Cytobacillus luteolus: one gene and its partner. The protein of the gene in region 1 interacts with the protein of each later gene in a pairwise test. Links are inferred from orthologs where the notes say so. Each region holds a gene or a part of one and is shown on either strand. Other genes may lie near its edges.

Region 1 (8,947 bases):
GTATCTTTTGTTGTACTCATCTAACAACCCTCCAATATACCGTATAGGGGTATATTAATTTGTAAAAGAGAACGTGCTATTTTTAGATAGCACGACTCATTTTTATTTATGCCACATCGTATCCTTGATCATCAATCGTTTCTTTAATAGCATCTAGAGATACTTCACTCGCATTAAATTCTACATCTACAGTACCTTCGTTTAAGTTAACTGTTACAGTACTAACTCCATTCAATTCACCAACACTACCTTCAACTGCTTTGACACAATGTCCACACGACATACCACTAACTTTTAATGTAACTTTTTCCATAATAAAACCTCTCCTTTTACTTCTTCATTAATTTATGAACGGTTACTAATACTTCATCTAAGACTTCTACATCGCCTTCTTGGATTCGCTCTAATACACAGCTTTTCAAATGGCCTTCAAGCAATAATTTACTAACGCCATTTAAGGCTGATTGAATGGCAGAGATCTGGGTAATTACATCATCGCAATAAGTATCCTTCTCGATGAGACCCTTTACTCCTCTTATTTGACCTTCAATTCGATTTAGGCGGCTAACAAGACTTTTTTTCGTCTTATCAGAATGGTGACTTTTTCTTTCATTGTGGGGAGAACAACAATCATCTAACTCTTCAGCGTCGAATTGCTCCTCTTTGATTTCTTCCATCATTTCCCCTCCTTGAATTTAATTTACCATACCCCCCTATCCTATGTAAAGGGAAATGTTTAGATAAATATAAATTCTTTTTTTAGTTTACCCTAAAAGGTTTTGATATTCCAATGAACTGTTTGTGAACAAGTTTGTGATTATAATTTGGCTTATCCCTTTTTATAACTCGCACATGTAACGATATGATCATTTACCATACCAACTGCTTGCATGAATGCATAACAGATTGTTGATCCTACGAATTTAAAGCCTCGTATCTTTAAATCCTTACTCATTCTATCACTAATTTCAGTTGTAACTGGTACATCTTTCATTTCTTTAAAATGATTTTGGATAGGGGCTCCATCCACAAATGACCATATGTATTTACTAAAGGATCCAAATTCACCTACCACTTTAAAATAGGCGTGAGCATTTGTAATGACTGCGTTTACCTTTAGTCTATTACGAACTATTCCTGAGTTTTGCAAAAGTTCCCCCACTTTGTGTTGATCATATTGGACAATTTTCTCAGGTTGAAATTGATCAAACGCAGCTCGATAGTTCTCACGCTTTTTTAAAATGGTGTACCAACTTAAACCCGCTTGTGCTCCTTCTAAGTTTAAATACTCGAATAGTAAACGATCATCATAAACGGGAACACCCCACTCATGGTCATGATAATCAATATATAAAGGATCCTGATTGACCCAGCCACATCTGTTCATAGCTTTTCCCTCCATCAACAATCTTGTACATTTCTACACTAAAACATGGATAGAAAAAAAGCCACTCCTTTTCGGAATGACTTTCACTATTTATAGCTATTATGGTTTTAAAACAACCTTTATGCAATCATCTTCATGGCCATTGAAAATTTGATATCCTTTACTAGCTTCTTCGAGAGACATACTATGTGTAATGATTTCTTTTGGATCAAATTTTTTATCCACGATCATATCATACAATTTCGGCATAATTGGAATCACAGGGGCCTGTCCCATCTTTAATGTAATGTTTCTTGAAAAGAAAGCACCTAATGGGAAGAGATTGTAGTTACCGCCATACACTCCTGTTAGTTGTACGGTTCCACCTTTTCTAACTGCTTTTGTTGAGATTTGAATAGGTCCAAGTGTACCACCTTGAAGTTTTAACTTTTGTTCTATAAATTCAAGAGGTGATTTCTTGCCATCCATCCCCACACAATCAATCACTACATCTGCTCCACCACTTGTTATCTCTTTTAAATGTTCACCCATGTCAGGGTAGTCTGTAAATTCAAAGACTTCAACATTGTTTATTTGTTTTGCACGATTCATACGATAATCCAAATAATCTACAGCAATAACTCGTTTTGCACCTTTCATCCATGCAAACTTTTGAGCCATTAACCCAACAGGACCACACCCTAGCACAATTACGGTATCATCCTTCTTCACTCCCGCATGTTCTACACTCCAATATGCAGTAGGTAAGACATCTGATAAAAAAAGAAGGGACTCATCTTCCAATTCACATGATTCTGGTACAACAAATGGTGTAAAGTTCCCAAAAGGTACCTTTAAATACTCTGCCTGTCCCCCAGGATGATTTCCAAACTTCTCTGTATAGCCAAAGTACCCACCTGAATCATAATGGGGGTTTGAATTATCACATTGACTTGTTAAATCATGATTACAATAATAACAATGACCGCATGACACATTGAAAGGCACAACGACTCGGTCTCCCTTTTTAACCTTTGTTACCTCAGGTCCTACTTCTTCTACAATTCCCATCGGCTCATGCCCTATCACATAGCCAATCGGTAGTGGCATATTCCCTTGATATAAGTGCAGGTCTGAACCACATATAGCAGTAGAGGTGATCCTCACAATAATATCATCTTTTTTCTCTAATTTTGCATCTTCAACTTCTTTTACTGCTACACTATACTTCCCTTGATATGTAACTGCCTTCATAACTACTCACTCCAATTCATCATTCATTGTATGAGTAGCATTCCCCGAATTATTGCCATTTATTTTCCATGAAAGAAGGGATTTAAATTCTATTGGAGAAGGCTTAGTTATTCGGACAGGTTGAAGGTGGGTACCTTTGAACGAGTCCGAATACCGAGCTGATTCGGACAGGTTGAGCGTGGGTTCCTTTGAACGTGTCCGAATACCGAGCTGATTTAGACAGGTTGAGCGTGGGCACCTCTGAACGTGTCCGAATACCGAGCTGATTCAGACAGGTTGAGCGTGGGTACCTCTGAACGAGTCCTAATACCGAGCAAAGAGTACAATTGAACCTACCTATTCTTGCCTTATAATAACAATAGCCCCAATCATCATGTGATTAGGGGCTATTAATTAAATTAATTATTTACTCGCTTAAACGGCCACCAGTTCGCTTCACCAAAATTTTTAACCATTACCGGTATAAATAGAGGTAAAATTACAAGTGCATAGAGCAGTAAACCTATTAACACAATTGAAGCGATTTGTACCAGAGAAAGCATTCCAGAAGGCATCATTGCAGCAAATGTTCCACCCAAGATAATAACTGCTGAAATGATAACTGTTCCCATCTTTTTCATTGCCATCAACATGGCCTCTCCTACTGACAGATCTTTGTATTCATTAAATCGATCCATTAGGAAAATACTGTAGTCTACACCTAAAGCGACTAGGATTACGAATCCAAAGAAAGGAACTGCCCAACTAATACCACTATAACCAAGAAGTGTAACGAAAATCACCTCATTAATGGCCATTGTTGTGTAATACGTCAAAATCAATGATCCAATAATATAGACTGGCATTATAAGAGATCTAAATAAGAAGATTAAAATGATTGAAATTCCAATTAGCATTAAGACTACTGTTCTGGAATAATCATTTCCTGACATTGTATCTAAGTCAGCATTCGTACTTGTAATTCCACCTACAGCAACTACTGCATTTTCAAGCTTCGTATTTTTTGTTGCACGTTTTACTGCTTCTTTTATTTCTTCCACTTGCTGCATTGATTCATTTGAGTACGGACTTTCTGTAAAAATAATGTCCATTGTCATGATTTTACGATCCTTAGACATATACACATCTAATGCTTGCTCAAACTCTTTACTTTCTAGTACTTCAGCTGGTAAGTAGAAACCATTCATTTCTTCAGTACTTGAGAGGCCTGCTAGATATTCTTGAGCTGAACCTAAACCTGTAGATACTTGTATTAAACCATCTGCACTTTGTTCAAGTCCTTCGGTTAACTGTGATAATTGTCCACCTAGTGAACCAAAGCCATCAAGGAGCTGCTTCTGGCCATCTGAAATTCCTGCTAAGCCATTTGTTAACCTTGGAAGATTGCTAACAATTTGTCCCTGGCCATTAGCTAATTGTTCAAGACCTGCTTGTTGGGCCTTAATCCCTTGAATTAATTGTTCAAGGCCAACTGTTAACTGTTGCTGACCACCAAGGGCTTGCTCGAATCCTTCATTTGCTGATGATATACCTCCATTGATTTGGCCAAGTCCATTATTTAAGGTAGTTAGCCCTTGAGATAAGACCGGTAATTGCTTTTGTAATTCCTGAACTGTTCCCTTGATCACAAGGTAGTTCATGTCAGTGGCTAAGCCATCGTAATTACTTTCAAGATTGGTAAAATTACTTTCCTCAATCTTTCCAATTGCACTTGATATACCAGTTAGTCCTTCACCAATATCTTGATAATTCATAGTTAATGTTGAAAGATTTCCTTGCATATCTTTATAGCCAATCAATAGCTCTTTATAACCAGCTAACAGCTCTTCAGCTCCTGCTTTCGATTGTTCTAAACCAACTCTGATTTCGTTCGATCCCATTGAACCTTGACGAATTCCATTTTCTATCTTTGCTAGGTTCAGTTGAATGTCAGATAAGCCTGTTTTGATTTGAGTTGTTCCTGTTATTAATTCACTAATTCCGTCTGTAGCACTTGTTAATTCTGGCTCTGATTTGGTTAGCTCACTACTTGCTTCTTGTAAACCTTCACTTATTTTTTCTAACCCTTCCTTCCCTTCACCTAAGCCTTCTTCCAAACTTTCAGCCTGCTTAGATACAAAGAAGTCTTCGATAGATTCACCTGTAGGTCTTGTTACAGATCGAACAGTCCCTACTAAGTCTATTTTGCCTAACTCTTGGCTAATCTTCTCCGCTAAACCTATATAGTCAACAGAATCCATGGCCTCATCATTTTTTATGACTACCTGTGTTGGCATCGATTCTCCAGGACCAAAGCTCCCGGCAATTGCATTAAAAGCACTTATTGAATTCACTTCACCACTAATTTCTTCTAATGAATCATAAGATAATTCACCATCATATGTTACTAAAAAAGGTACACAAATAGCCGCAACGATCGCTAGAGAAACAAGTGGGCGACCCAACGAGAATCTTCCTGCGAAAGCCCATAGCTTGCTATCTCCATGCTCAAGCTTACCTTTTGATGGCCAAAAAATCTTTTGACCCAAAACAGCCATGAAAAATGGAACAATTGTAAACAATGCTATTAGAAGGATAGCTACACCTACAGCAACAGCTGCTGCAGATTGATATAGTATGAATTGAGAAAATCCGATTGCAGCAAACCCAATCATAACGGCAAGACCACTGAAGAATACTGTTCTGCCCGCATTTTTATATGTCTCAACAATTGCATCTGTTACACTTTCATTTTGTATTAACTCTTCTTTAAATCTACTTAGTAAGAGGATGCAATAATCAGTCCCAATTCCAAATAAAATGGCCACTAAGAAGATCTGAGTGTACGTTGATATCGGGAAATCAAACACATCTACTAAAAACGATACAATCGACTGTGAAGCTAAGTAAGTAAATCCTACCGTTAACAATGGGATTATCGGTGAAATAATAGATCTAAAAACTAGTAATAAAACGACTAGAATGAATACAACTGTGATCCCTTCTGTTTTTTTCAGGCCATCCTGAGAACTTTGTATTAAATCCTCACCGATTAACCATTCACTAGTATAAAAATGGGTTACATTAATATGTTCTATAGCTTGATACATTTCATCGCGTAATTCACTTGGCTCTCTTTCATTCCAACTGAATGTAACCGATGCAAGGATGGACTTACCATCCTCAGACACAAGTTGAGTCTTCAAACTCTCTTCGTTAAAATGGGTTACTATCTCTGTAACACCCAGTTCAGCTTTCTTTTCCTCTAAAGCCTGAATCGCTTTTTCAGCTTCACTGATTTCTTCAGAGGTTAATGTATTCTCATTATGAAACACAAGAGCAACCTGAGTTTCATCTCCCCCACCTTCTTGCTGCTGAACTTCCTCCATAATTTGACCAGCAAGGTTTGATGAATATCCTTCAGGAACACTAATCTGCCCCTTCTCACGAACAAGGTCTGCCATGTTTGGGGCAATTAAAAATAAGCCTACAACGACAGCAAGCCAAGTTATCATGACTAACCATTTCTGTTTAATAATAAAATTCACGGCTATTCCTCCACTTTATCGTTACTTTCTTGTAATAGTTGATTGAGTTTTTCAAATGTCTTGATGAATTGTTCAATCTCAGTTTGTTCAAATTTAGTAATCAACGACTCTACTAACTTATGAATTCGTTGTTCAGTTTTCAAAAATAATTCATTACCTTTATCCGTTAGCGTTAAGTAAACCACTCTTCGATCATTTTCATCACGTGTTCTTTCAATAAATCCTTTTTCCCACATGCGATTAATCATGGCTGTTATTGCACTTTTTTTCACATTAAATACTTCAGCTAATTCAGAGGACGTACAAGTACCAACCTTATGCATGTACCTTAATGTGTAGTGCTGGTCATTCGTTAAATCACTGCTAATTTGCTCTTTCACTAGAGATTCAGCTTTACTATTTACTGAAAAGGATACTTCGATATAGCGATCGACTAGCTCTTTAATATTGTTTTCAGTCATTTTATCTTTTCACCTCACCTAATTTTGTTCTATAATTTAATTGTTCAACTGTTTAACTATTAACAAGTTTAACTATAATTGTACATGATTAGGGTGTCAATTTTTTTCGTTCATAAACAAGAAAAATTTATATGGCATTAACAACGATATATACATATTTTGCTAATAGTTTTGCTGTGATATACTATAGTTATAGGATTAGATTTAAGAGATGGATGGGTGAATCGATGGATATTAAGGGATTTTTTTATAATAACTCTTCTATTTCTACTATTAAAAGAAAAACTTATTTAGTAGTTTTCCCTATTTTTATTGTGACTTTTTTATTTCTAACTTACTTACTTTATTCAACTGGAAGCTTAAATTTAATAAATAGTGTAACTTTTGGCTCACTCTCCATTGGTCTCATGGTATGTTACCTATTTCTTTTTATTCATAAAAATTCCTTACACTTTGTTGATATTCTTCTTTGTCTAATTACAGCATTCATAACACTCATAAGGACATATTATACGATTTTCTATCATTTAGGACGAGACGGAGATATGCACTTAGGTACATTTTCATATTGGATGCCATTAGTGTATTTAATGATTTTCTTTACGTTTAGAGGTAAAACAGCATTACTCTTTTCTTTCACAAACTTTGTGCTTAGTTTGATACCAGGTTTTTATCATATTTTTTTCAGTGAGCATGTAGTAGCTCAAACAATGGATACTTTACTTCAATATTATGTTTCAATTTTAGGTCTTATCATCTGTTTATACTTTGTACAGCATATGTTTGAAGTTTTTATGCAGGCGGATGCTGCTAAGAGATTGGCTAACACAGATTATCTTACATCGATATATAATAGAAGGAAAATGGACACGGTCCTTAATGCTGAAATTACTAGAGTTGCAAAAACGAAGGAAGTTTTATCAGCTATTCTATTTGATGTTGATAATTTCAAAAAAATTAATGATCAATATGGACATGATGTGGGTGATAGTGTTTTAAAAGAGCTAACAGAAATCATTCACAAACAATTGCCGAAAAATACTTACTTTGGTAGGTGGGGTGGCGAAGAATTCCTTTTAATTACAAGTGGAAATTCTACTAAAGAATTAGCTGAACAGGTTAGGGTGGCTATCTCACAGCATCACTTTACCGGAATCGACAAGTCAGTCACTTGTAGCTTTGGAGTTGCGACTTTACTAGAAAACGAGTTAACAAAGGACATAATCAGCCGTGCCGATGAAGCATTATATAAAGCGAAAGATAATGGCAAAAATCAAGTATGCATAGCGAGTTAAAAGCAGTTTACTTCTATTACAAAAATAGGTGGAGTATGTCATATGACAAGTTACTTTTTCTATACCAATCAAGCATTAACACAACTTAAACGCCGAATTTATCTGGCATTGATTCCAATTTTCATTTTATCTTTTGGAACGGTGTGTCTTCTCGTGCTTAGCAGTGGCAACAGTGACATGGGTAAGTATGTGTCTTTACTATCACAAATAGGCGTTTTAGTTCTTTGTATGATTTTATTATGGGTAAATAAACGCAATACCAATGTGATTGATATTTTATTATTCTTATCCACTACACTTATATATAACTCAAATCTTAGCTTTAATATTTTGACTGAGCTTGGTAATAACGGAAATGTCCACTTAGGCCCAATTGCGTACTGGATGGCAACTACTTATCTTCTCTATTTCTTTATATTCAAAAGGAAGGTTGCCCTCATTTTTTCTGTGTTGGCATTATCTTATAGTGTAATTCTTAGTAGTATTCATACCTTAACAAGCCCATTTTCAGACAGTAATACGATTGATACATTAATCCAATTTAATATGGCAACGATCGGATTCATTATTTGTTTGTATTTTACTCAGCATATATTTGAAGGCTTCTTAGAGGTCGAAGTAAATAAAAGAAATGCTGTCACAGATTATTTAACAGGCTTACCGAATCGAAGAAACCTCGACAATGTGCTTCAGGAAAAAATACTAGCAGTACAAAATAGCAAACAGCCTCTTTCAATTATTTTATTTGATGTAGATAACTTTAAGAGAATAAATGATATTTATGGACATGAAATTGGAGATGAAGTCTTAGTTGAACTAACTACCTATTTATCAAAACAGCTCCCAACGACTGCTCACTTTGGCAGATGGGGTGGGGAAGAATTTTTGATTATTGCAGAGAACCTCAACAAAATTGAATGTATAAAGCTTGGGGAAACACTGAGAGAGATTATTTCGAACCATCACTTCCAAGAGGTAGGAAGCATCACATGCAGCTTCGGTATCGCAGAACTTCAAACAACGGACCAACCAAAAGATCTATTA
Region 2 (8,900 bases), on another replicon or contig:
TTACTCCTTTAGAACGTGCTGTATTAATGTAATCCATTTTCTCTTCTTCTACTAAACTTGTATACGTAATATTTGCAATAAAAAACAAAGGGTAGATTGCTAGAAAGATGATACCCACAATTTGATTATCTATCTTTTCATGTCCATATAAGTCAACGTGTGGAAACACTCCGATTTGATATAGAAACATTAGTAATAATTGTAGGAAAATCATAAAAAATAAATCAGGAATCGATAACATCATCCAAGTTGTACCACTCCCAACTCCGACTCTTTTTCCCTTCACTAAAAAATCAAATACCCCTTTAATAATTCCGAAAAAGAAGCCTATTAATATTGCCGGAATAATTAACTTTAAGCTTCTAAGTGTCATTTCCATAACATGTGTTTCTATGGTATCTCCAGTCTTATAAAGACCTAATCCTCCGTTTTCCTCCAAGGCGATGAAGAAGTCTTTTACATTTGTGATATGGTCATTAAAATTATAATGATAAACTGCATCTTCAAGTTGCCCAGTTGTATCTGCAACAAGGCTATAGTCTCTTGGAATTAAGATAATAAGTAATAAAAAGCATGCAGCTAACATCCATAACACAAACTGTTTTATCACCCCGATAACGATGTCTTTCATCTTGCTCCCCCTGTTCTAAAAAGCTAAGTTCACTTTCTATCTAGCTTAGCTTTATATAAAATGCCTAGTCTGCACTGGCTGATTCTTCAATAATGCCCTCTTTCGTGACACGGTAATGCAGGATTTGCCCATTTTTTACATAATAAATTGAAAACACATCAACAATGTCATCGTCTCCAAATTCTACAGTTAATTGTGCCTTCATTTGCCCACTTTGAAGACCTGAAACATCAACTGAAATGACACCTTCTTCATAGACGTAATTTTCGTTTGCAAAATCATATCTCCAAACTAGATATTGATTCGCATTAACTGATACAGCAGGTTCTCCGTAAAGGTTCTTTATTTCCTCTTGATTTAGACCAAGTAAATTTTCACCTTTAATCGAATCAACTAGACTTTCTTCGGGTTTTTCTTCATTATCCTTGGTATCTTTCGTATCCTTTTTATTTTCCTCATCCTCAGTTTTTGAAGGATCTTCCTTCTCTATCTCGTTACTAGGAGAAGATTCACTAGGGTTAGGCTCGGTTGGACCATTCGCATCAGTAGACTGCTCTTTATTACTGCAAGCAATTAAACTCGCTATAATTAGTCCAATGACTAAGAATTTACTCTGTTTCAAAGCTACACATCCCTTGTTAGTTTTATTTCTTGTTATACTATTTAAATATATTAATTTTCAAAATTAATTAAAATTTTTTAATAGTTAACATTTTATATTTTACAAACAAATAACAAAAAAAGGAAGTGATTTTCACAATTATATTTCAATTTCATTACAATTAATTTACAAAAAAACTCTCAATAAGTGTAAACATCACTTTTTGAGAGTTTTTTTGTTAACCTTGTTTATTAACCGGTACAATATTGTCAATTTCATTTAGTAGATAATGTTCTACCATTTTAGTATCTTCCTTGTATATGAGAAGGCTTTCTCCATTGAATTGAACGATTCTGCCAAGGACTTCTTTGCGACCTACTTTCTTTAATACCACTTCAATATATAGTAACTGATTATTGTTAACCCAGTTTTGAATTTGTTCATTGAACGTATCCATCTTTAATTCCTCCCTTTGCTAGCTCAAACAGATCTGGATTGCATTGTGTATTATGTCTTCTGCGAAAATTAGCACACTTATATAAAGAGGATGTTTTACTAATAAAACAAAAAACCACCTTTATAGGTGGATTATGTCGTAAATGATCCATCCCACGGCGACCCGGCTATCATAGCAAAAGATTGCGTTAGACCCGAAGTTTTGCGTCCCTACCTTTCGATAGGTTTGCCATTATCAGAGATAAGTTTTAGCATATAATATTTAATTTTAACATTATTTATAGGGAAATAAATCACTCCAAAATTAACCAATCCCCTTTTAATTCTATTTCCAACAAAAATAGCCCCACAAGATGAATGTCTTGTAGGGCTATTTATTAGTTTTCCTGAACTTCTTTACGATTTTTCTTGAACATCTTAGATAAGACTTCATATACGATAGGAACAATAATAAGTGTTAATAAGGTTGAACTTGTTAGTCCACCAATTACTGTTATTCCAAGTCCTTTAGAAATCAATCCGCCTCCACCCTCAGAGCTGATTGCAAGAGGTATCAAGGCACCAATTGTAGCAATTGCAGTCATAAGGATTGGACGAAGACGTGTTGCTCCTGCCTCTAGGATTGCTTCACGCATCGATAAACCATCACGTTCCATATGAATAATACGGTCTACAAGTACAATAGCATTTGTTACGACAATACCTATCAACATTAATAGACCCATCATAACAGAAACTGAAATTGTTTCACCTGCAATCAATAAGCCGACAAAAGATCCGATAACAGCAAATGGTAGAGAGAATAGAATAGCAAATGGAGCCACACCCTCTCCAAAAGTCACAACCAGAATGAAGTACACAATCGCAATAGCTGCAAGCATCGCTAGCCCAAGCTGCGTGAATGTCTCATTCATATCAGCTGCTACCCCAGCTACACCGACAGTTACACCCTTTGGTAAATCTAGTTGATCAATTGCTTTATCTACTTCATTAGTTGCTTTTGAAATATCATCACCAATAATCGTTCCTGATACGCTTGCATAGTATTCACCTTTACTACGAGCTAGTGTATTTAGAGTTGTGCCTTTTTCCACAGTTACAAGGTCTGAAAGTGGCATCATTGTACCAAGAGCAGTCGGTACTTGTGTTGCTAGTATATCATCAATTGACTTCGGCACAGCCGCTTGTTCCTGTTGTAGAATCACTTCTAGAGTATCTCCGTCTTTTTCAACAGTAGTAATAACCTCTTCCGTTGATGAAGGCCTTAACATCATGACAATTTGCCCTGTTGTTAAACCGTACTGTAATAATTCGTCTTGCTTTACCTTGAATGTATATTCTACATACGCATCCTCTGCACTTGATGAAACATCTTCTAAACTACTATTTTCTGCCATAACGTCTTCTAACATCTTTACTGCTTCATTTAAATCATTCAAATTTTCACTGTATAAAGTATAGCTTAGTTCATTTGTTGACATTGACATTGAAGTAAAGTTTTGACTTTTCCATTCACCACTTTGGCCAATGTTAAATACATATTCTTCAATATCTTCACGGACACCAGGGAAATCTTCCATTTTTGGATCAAAGATAAGATACATTAATGCCCCATCTCCACTTCCACCCATCATGGCAGTCATTGGGTCTCCACTTTCAGTGACAGATAATTGTACGATATCGATGTCGTCATGTTGTAATAACTCTTCTTCTACAACTTCAATGTTTGCTAGCGTTTCTTCCATTAGCTCACCTGTTGCAGGAGTATACGTTAGGTACATAACTTTTTCTTCTTCACTTCCCATAAAACTAAATCCAATCAAAGGGGTAAGCGCAAGGCTTCCTACTAGTAGTAATATTGAAATGATAGATGTAATAATTTTATGGTTAAGCGTCCATTCTAAAATACCTTTATACCAATTCGATAGTTTCCCTACCTCTTTGTGGTTGCTCTCGGTTTTCTCACTATATAGCTTTCTCTTGAATAGATAATGAGATAACGCAGGAACAATCGTAACCGCAACAATTAATGATGCTCCTAATGCAAACGTCATTGTTAATGCGAATGGCATGAATAATTCACCAACCATACCGCCAACAAAAATTAGTGGAGCAAACACTGCAACCGTGACTAGTGTTGAAGATAGGATTGGTTTAAACATTTCTATTGTTGCTTCACGTATAAGTGCTCGACCTGTTAGCTTTTCTTCTTTTAAATGAAGACGTCGATAAATATTTTCGACTACAACAATCGAGTCATCGATTACACGACCAATTGCCACAGTAATTGCACCTAATGTCATTATATTTAGGGTAATATCCAACCAGTTTAGTAACAGTAATGCCATAAAAATGGATACTGGGATAGAAATGATTGATATAACGGTTGATTTAAAGTCACGTAGGAATAATAGAATAATCAATACTGCTATCAATCCACCGAACAGAGCCTTTTCAATCATAGTGGCCACTGATTTTTCAATTGGTGCACCTTGATCTACTGAAATATCAATAATAAGACCCTCTAAATTAGTGGTTTCTTCTTCAACAAGCTCTTTAACACGATTTACAACATCAACCGTGTTAGCCTGTTGACCTTTAACAATTTGAATTGCAATAGCATCTTTACCATTTGTTCGGGAAACAGATTGTACTTTTCCTACAACTTCAATTGTGGCAAACTCGCTAAGTTTTACAAATGGCAATGGTTGTACTTCTGTTGGAGTCACAGGAATAAGCATTTCCTTCAACTCATCTGCTGTCATGAACTTACCGTCAACAGCTACTGCTTGTTCACCATCTTCAAACTCGTAAAGCCCTAAAGAAACAGCTAAGTCACTTGCTTGAATCATTTGCTTTACATTGTCTTCAGTAATACCGAACTCAGCCATTTTTTCTTCATTATAAGTAAGATGCACTTCTTCAATATGCTGACCAGTAATTGTTGCCGATGCAACGCCATCTATCCTTTCAATTTTCGGAAGGATAATCTCCTCGACTGTAGCGGTTAATTCTACAACATTCTCTTCCTCACTACTTACACTTAAAGCAACAACTGGCATCATGTTCATGCTTATTGCTGTAATGACCGGTTCTTGAGCTCCTTCTGGTAAAGTCACAGCATCTAGTGCAGATTCAAGTGCACGTTTTGCCTCGTCCATATCTATGCCATATTCATATTCCACCTGTATACTTGACATGTTAGAATATGAATTTGAAAACACTGATTTTACATCTTCTAAATTCTCTACTGCTTTTTCTAATGGTATTGATACTTCATCCATCACTTGTTCAGGAGTTGCACCAGGATATACACCCATTACCATTAAATAAGGTATTGATATATCTGGGATCGTCTCTGTTTTCATTTGCGTTCCTGAATAAATTCCTGATACAGTTATAATGATAGTAAGTAACCATACTGCTAACTTATTTTTTAATACAAAATTAACCAAGCCTTTCATACTTACACATACCCCCAATTGACTTATCAGACTCAGTTACTTATACTAATGACTAATCGGTCAATTGTCAATCATTAAATCTGGGAGAGATAGAAATGATAAAAAAACAATTAATAATGGAGAAGGCAATAGAGCTCTTTGCAAAACAAGGGTTTGAGGCAACTTCAGTCCAGCAAATAACGGAGCACTGCGGCATTTCGAAGGGTGCGTTTTACTTATCCTTCAAGTCAAAAGATGAGTTGATTATAGCACTCATTGATCATTTCATGATTCAGATTATCTCAGATATTGACTACATGGTCAAAAATTCAGAAGAAAGTAATGAACTATTATATAAATTTTACTATTCAACCTACCACTCATTCCATAAACATGCGGATTTCGCTAAAATGTTCATGAAAGAACAAACTCAAACGTTTAATCCTGAATTCATTTCCAGAACCCGCTACTATGATAGCCTAATTGATAAAATCATCCTAACAATGATTGAGCGCTTGTATGGTGACAGTGTCAGAGAAACAAAATATGATTTACTTTTTTGTATAAAGGGCTTTATGAGAACATATTCTGAGTTATTTTTATTTTATAATGTCACATTAGATCTAAATTTACTTTCCAAATCGCTTGTAGAGAAAACAAATCTACTTGCAAAACATACATCCATCCCTTTTATCTCACAAGAACTTATGAAAATGTTTGAGCTTTCAACTTTTGAGGAAGTAACGAAGGAACAAATACTTAAGGTATTGGAGCAGAAGATTGAGGAATTAACAGAATCCATCGAGAAAGAATCACTAATTTTAATAAAACAGCATATTATTGATTCGAATTTAAGCCAGGCAATTATAAAGGGATTGGTCGAAAATATTCGAAATCACCCTCATTGTAAATCAGTCTCTTATTTGCTTGATCGTTATTTCCAATTTTAAAAACTTGGAAGAGAAAACTATTCTCAACATAAAAAAGTCCTCCTAGACATTCTAGGAGGACTTTTATCATTACCCTTTATTCAACTGTAACACTTTTCGCAAGGTTACGTGGTTTATCAACATCACAATCACGGTGAAGTGCTGCGTAATAGGAGATAAGCTGTAATGGAATAACTGATACTAGTGGTGTAAGCATTTCGTTAACCGTCGGCAATACATAACGGTCTTCTTCTTCTTCAAGACCTTTCATTGAAATAATACAAGGGTTTGCACCACGTGCAACTACCTCTTTTACATTTCCACGAATACCTAAGTTAACATGCTCTTGTGTAGCTAGTGCGATAATTGGTGTTCCATTTTCAATTAAAGCAATCGTACCGTGCTTTAACTCTCCTCCAGCAAAACCTTCTGCTTGGATATAGGAAATTTCTTTTAACTTTAATGCTCCCTCAAGGCCTACATAGAAGTCTAACGTACGGCCAATGAAGAAACAATTTCTTGTTGTTGATAAATATTCACGCGCGATTTCTTCCATTTCCTCTTTAGCATCACATAAAACTTCCATTGCGTTTGCAACAATTCCAAGCTCTTGAATTAAATCAAATTCTAAATTAATTCCTTTTGATTCTGCTGTAACAGCAGCAAGGATAGATAATACAGCAATTTGAGCAGTGTAGGCTTTTGTTGATGCAACTGCAATTTCAGGACCAGCGTGTAATAATAGCGTATAATCCGCTTCACGTGAAAGAGTTGAACCTGGTACGTTCGTAATCGTAAGTGCTTTATGACCCAATTCTTTAACTTGAACAAGCACTCCTCGGCTATCTGCCGTTTCTCCACTTTGAGAAATGAAAATAAATAATGGATTCTCAGATAGAATTGGCATGTTATATGCAAATTCACTTGCCACATGTACTTCTACCGGAATTCTTGCCATTTTTTCAATATAGTGCTTTCCAACAAGGCCAGCATGGTAACTTGTTCCTGCAGCAACAATATATATGCGATCTGCTGCATTCATTGCTTCAACAATTTCCTTGTTGATCGTTAATCTATTTTCATTCCCTTGGTACTGTTGGATGATTTTTCTCATCACTAACGGTTGCTCATCAATTTCTTTTAACATGTAATGAGGATACGTACCTTTTTCAATGTCGCTAGCATCAAGCTCTGCAGTGTAAGGATTACGTGAAATAACCTCACCATCAAGGTTTTTAATGATCACTTCATCTTCTCGTACAAGTACCATTTCTTTATCCATTAACTCAACATATTGGTCAGTTACTTGCAACATTGCCATTGCATCACTCGCAACTACATTGAAATTATCACCAAGACCCACTAGTAATGGACTTTTATTTTTAGCTACATAAATTGTATTAGCATCTTCATGATCTAATAACGCAAGGGCATATGAGCCTTTTAAAATCGATAACGTTTTACGTAACGCTGCTTCAGTATCTAAACCTTCGTTAACGAAACGCTCGATGATTTGTACAATAATCTCTGTATCAGTTTCACTTTTCAATTGAACATTTTGTATATATTCACGTTGGAGGATCGAATAGTTTTCGATTACACCATTATGAACCAACGTAAAACGACTTGAATTACTTTGATGTGGATGTGCATTAACTTTGCTAGGTACTCCATGAGTTGCCCAACGTGTATGCCCGATTCCAACTGGTGCTTGGACTGATTCATCAACAATATCACGTAAAACCGCTATACGACCTTTTTCTTTGAATACACGAACTCCTTGTTCGTTCATTACAGCAATACCTGCTGAGTCGTATCCACGATATTCCAGCTTTTCTAAGCCTTTTAATAAAATTTCCTTTGAATCTTGTTGACCAATATATCCTACAATTCCGCACATATGATTTCTTCCTCCTTGAATTGGAGAACAAGAAAGTGGGGACACTCTCTTGCCCCCTTAAGTTTTAGTATTTTCAAGTATGAAATCAATATCCTTTCGTTTGTGCAAAGAGTTGCCTCTTTGTTTTTCAAGAAGGAATTACGGTTGTGATTTTACCAACCGGGAGGTATCCGCCGAAAGTTCGATAATCCTCCTCCTCGTCAACTAAACTCTAATTTCGTTCATGAATTTAGTTCAGGCGCTTATTTAATTATATCAACCTCTATCCTCACTTTCTATTCCTGAGTAAATGAAACACGATTTATCATACCAACTAACTGTAAAAAGGTCAATAATTAACGTCTATTTTACCAGTAATTGTTAGATAAAAATTAACCGTATAATTAAAAAATATGCATAGATTGGCAATTTTGTGCCACTCTATGCATATTTTGGTTTCTATTCTATACCCATTTCTTGTTGGATTACGTCTACGATTCTTTGAACGTACTGATTACATAACTCTTCTGTTGAAGCTTCAGCCATAACACGAACTAGTGCTTCTGTACCGGATGGCCTAACTAGAATACGACCATTACCATTCATTTCATTTTCAACTTCTTCTATGATTTGTTTTACCTTTTCATTGTCAGTAACATGATGCTTATCTGTTACCTTTACATTCACTAGTAGTTGTGGAAACTTCTTCATTTCACTCGCTAACTGTGACAATGGCTTTTTAGTAACCTTCATAATGTTAACTAATTGAAGTCCAGATAATAAACCATCGCCTGTCGTATTATAATCAAGGAAGATAATATGCCCCGATTGCTCTCCACCTAGATTATAACCACTTTTTCTCATTTCTTCGACCACATATCGATCGCCTACAGCTGTTTGTGCACTTTGTATACCATTTGCTTCTAATGCTTTGTAGAAGCCTAAATTGCTCATTACCGTT

Evidence for each region.
Region 2: the proteins of J2Z26_RS16635 (region 1) and J2Z26_RS21380 interact in binary tests that used the Bacillus subtilis proteins (3 or more experiments, as listed by UniProt). The link is inferred for Cytobacillus luteolus from one-to-one orthologs.

What each region holds. Positions count from the first base shown.
Region 1 is NZ_JAGGKM010000005.1:442,172-451,118, reverse strand. The notes cover bases 2,819-6,471. They hold J2Z26_RS16635 (MMPL family transporter), read right to left. Parts: upstream 6,148-6,471; coding sequence 3,019-6,147; downstream 2,819-3,018. Other genes in these bases: J2Z26_RS16630 (MarR family winged helix-turn-helix transcriptional regulator), read right to left, coding at 6,150-6,471. Also shown: J2Z26_RS16660 (heavy metal translocating P-type ATPase), read right to left, coding at 1-20; copper chaperone CopZ, read right to left, coding at 107-313; J2Z26_RS16650 (metal-sensitive transcriptional regulator), read right to left, coding at 330-677; J2Z26_RS16645 (DNA-3-methyladenine glycosylase I), read right to left, coding at 830-1,387; J2Z26_RS16640 (zinc-dependent alcohol dehydrogenase), read right to left, coding at 1,487-2,620; more of J2Z26_RS16630, read right to left, coding at 6,472-6,608; J2Z26_RS16625 (GGDEF domain-containing protein), read left to right, coding at 7,154-7,903; J2Z26_RS16620 (GGDEF domain-containing protein), read left to right, coding at 7,946-8,947.
Region 2 is NZ_JAGGKM010000013.1:7,145-16,044, reverse strand. The notes cover bases 1,866-5,471. They hold J2Z26_RS21380 (efflux RND transporter permease subunit), read right to left. Parts: upstream 5,153-5,471; coding sequence 2,066-5,152; downstream 1,866-2,065. Other genes in these bases: J2Z26_RS21375 (TetR/AcrR family transcriptional regulator), read left to right, coding at 5,248-5,471. Also shown: J2Z26_RS21395 (ABC transporter permease subunit), read right to left, coding at 1-631; J2Z26_RS21390 (hypothetical protein), read right to left, coding at 696-1,253; J2Z26_RS21385 (hypothetical protein), read right to left, coding at 1,471-1,689; more of J2Z26_RS21375, read left to right, coding at 5,472-6,081; glmS (glutamine--fructose-6-phosphate transaminase (isomerizing)), read right to left, coding at 6,158-7,960; glmM (phosphoglucosamine mutase), read right to left, coding at 8,399-8,900. UniProt on the Bacillus subtilis protein: Required for self-resistance to surfactin, an antimicrobial lipopeptide surfactant produced by B.subtilis. Also required for swarming motility.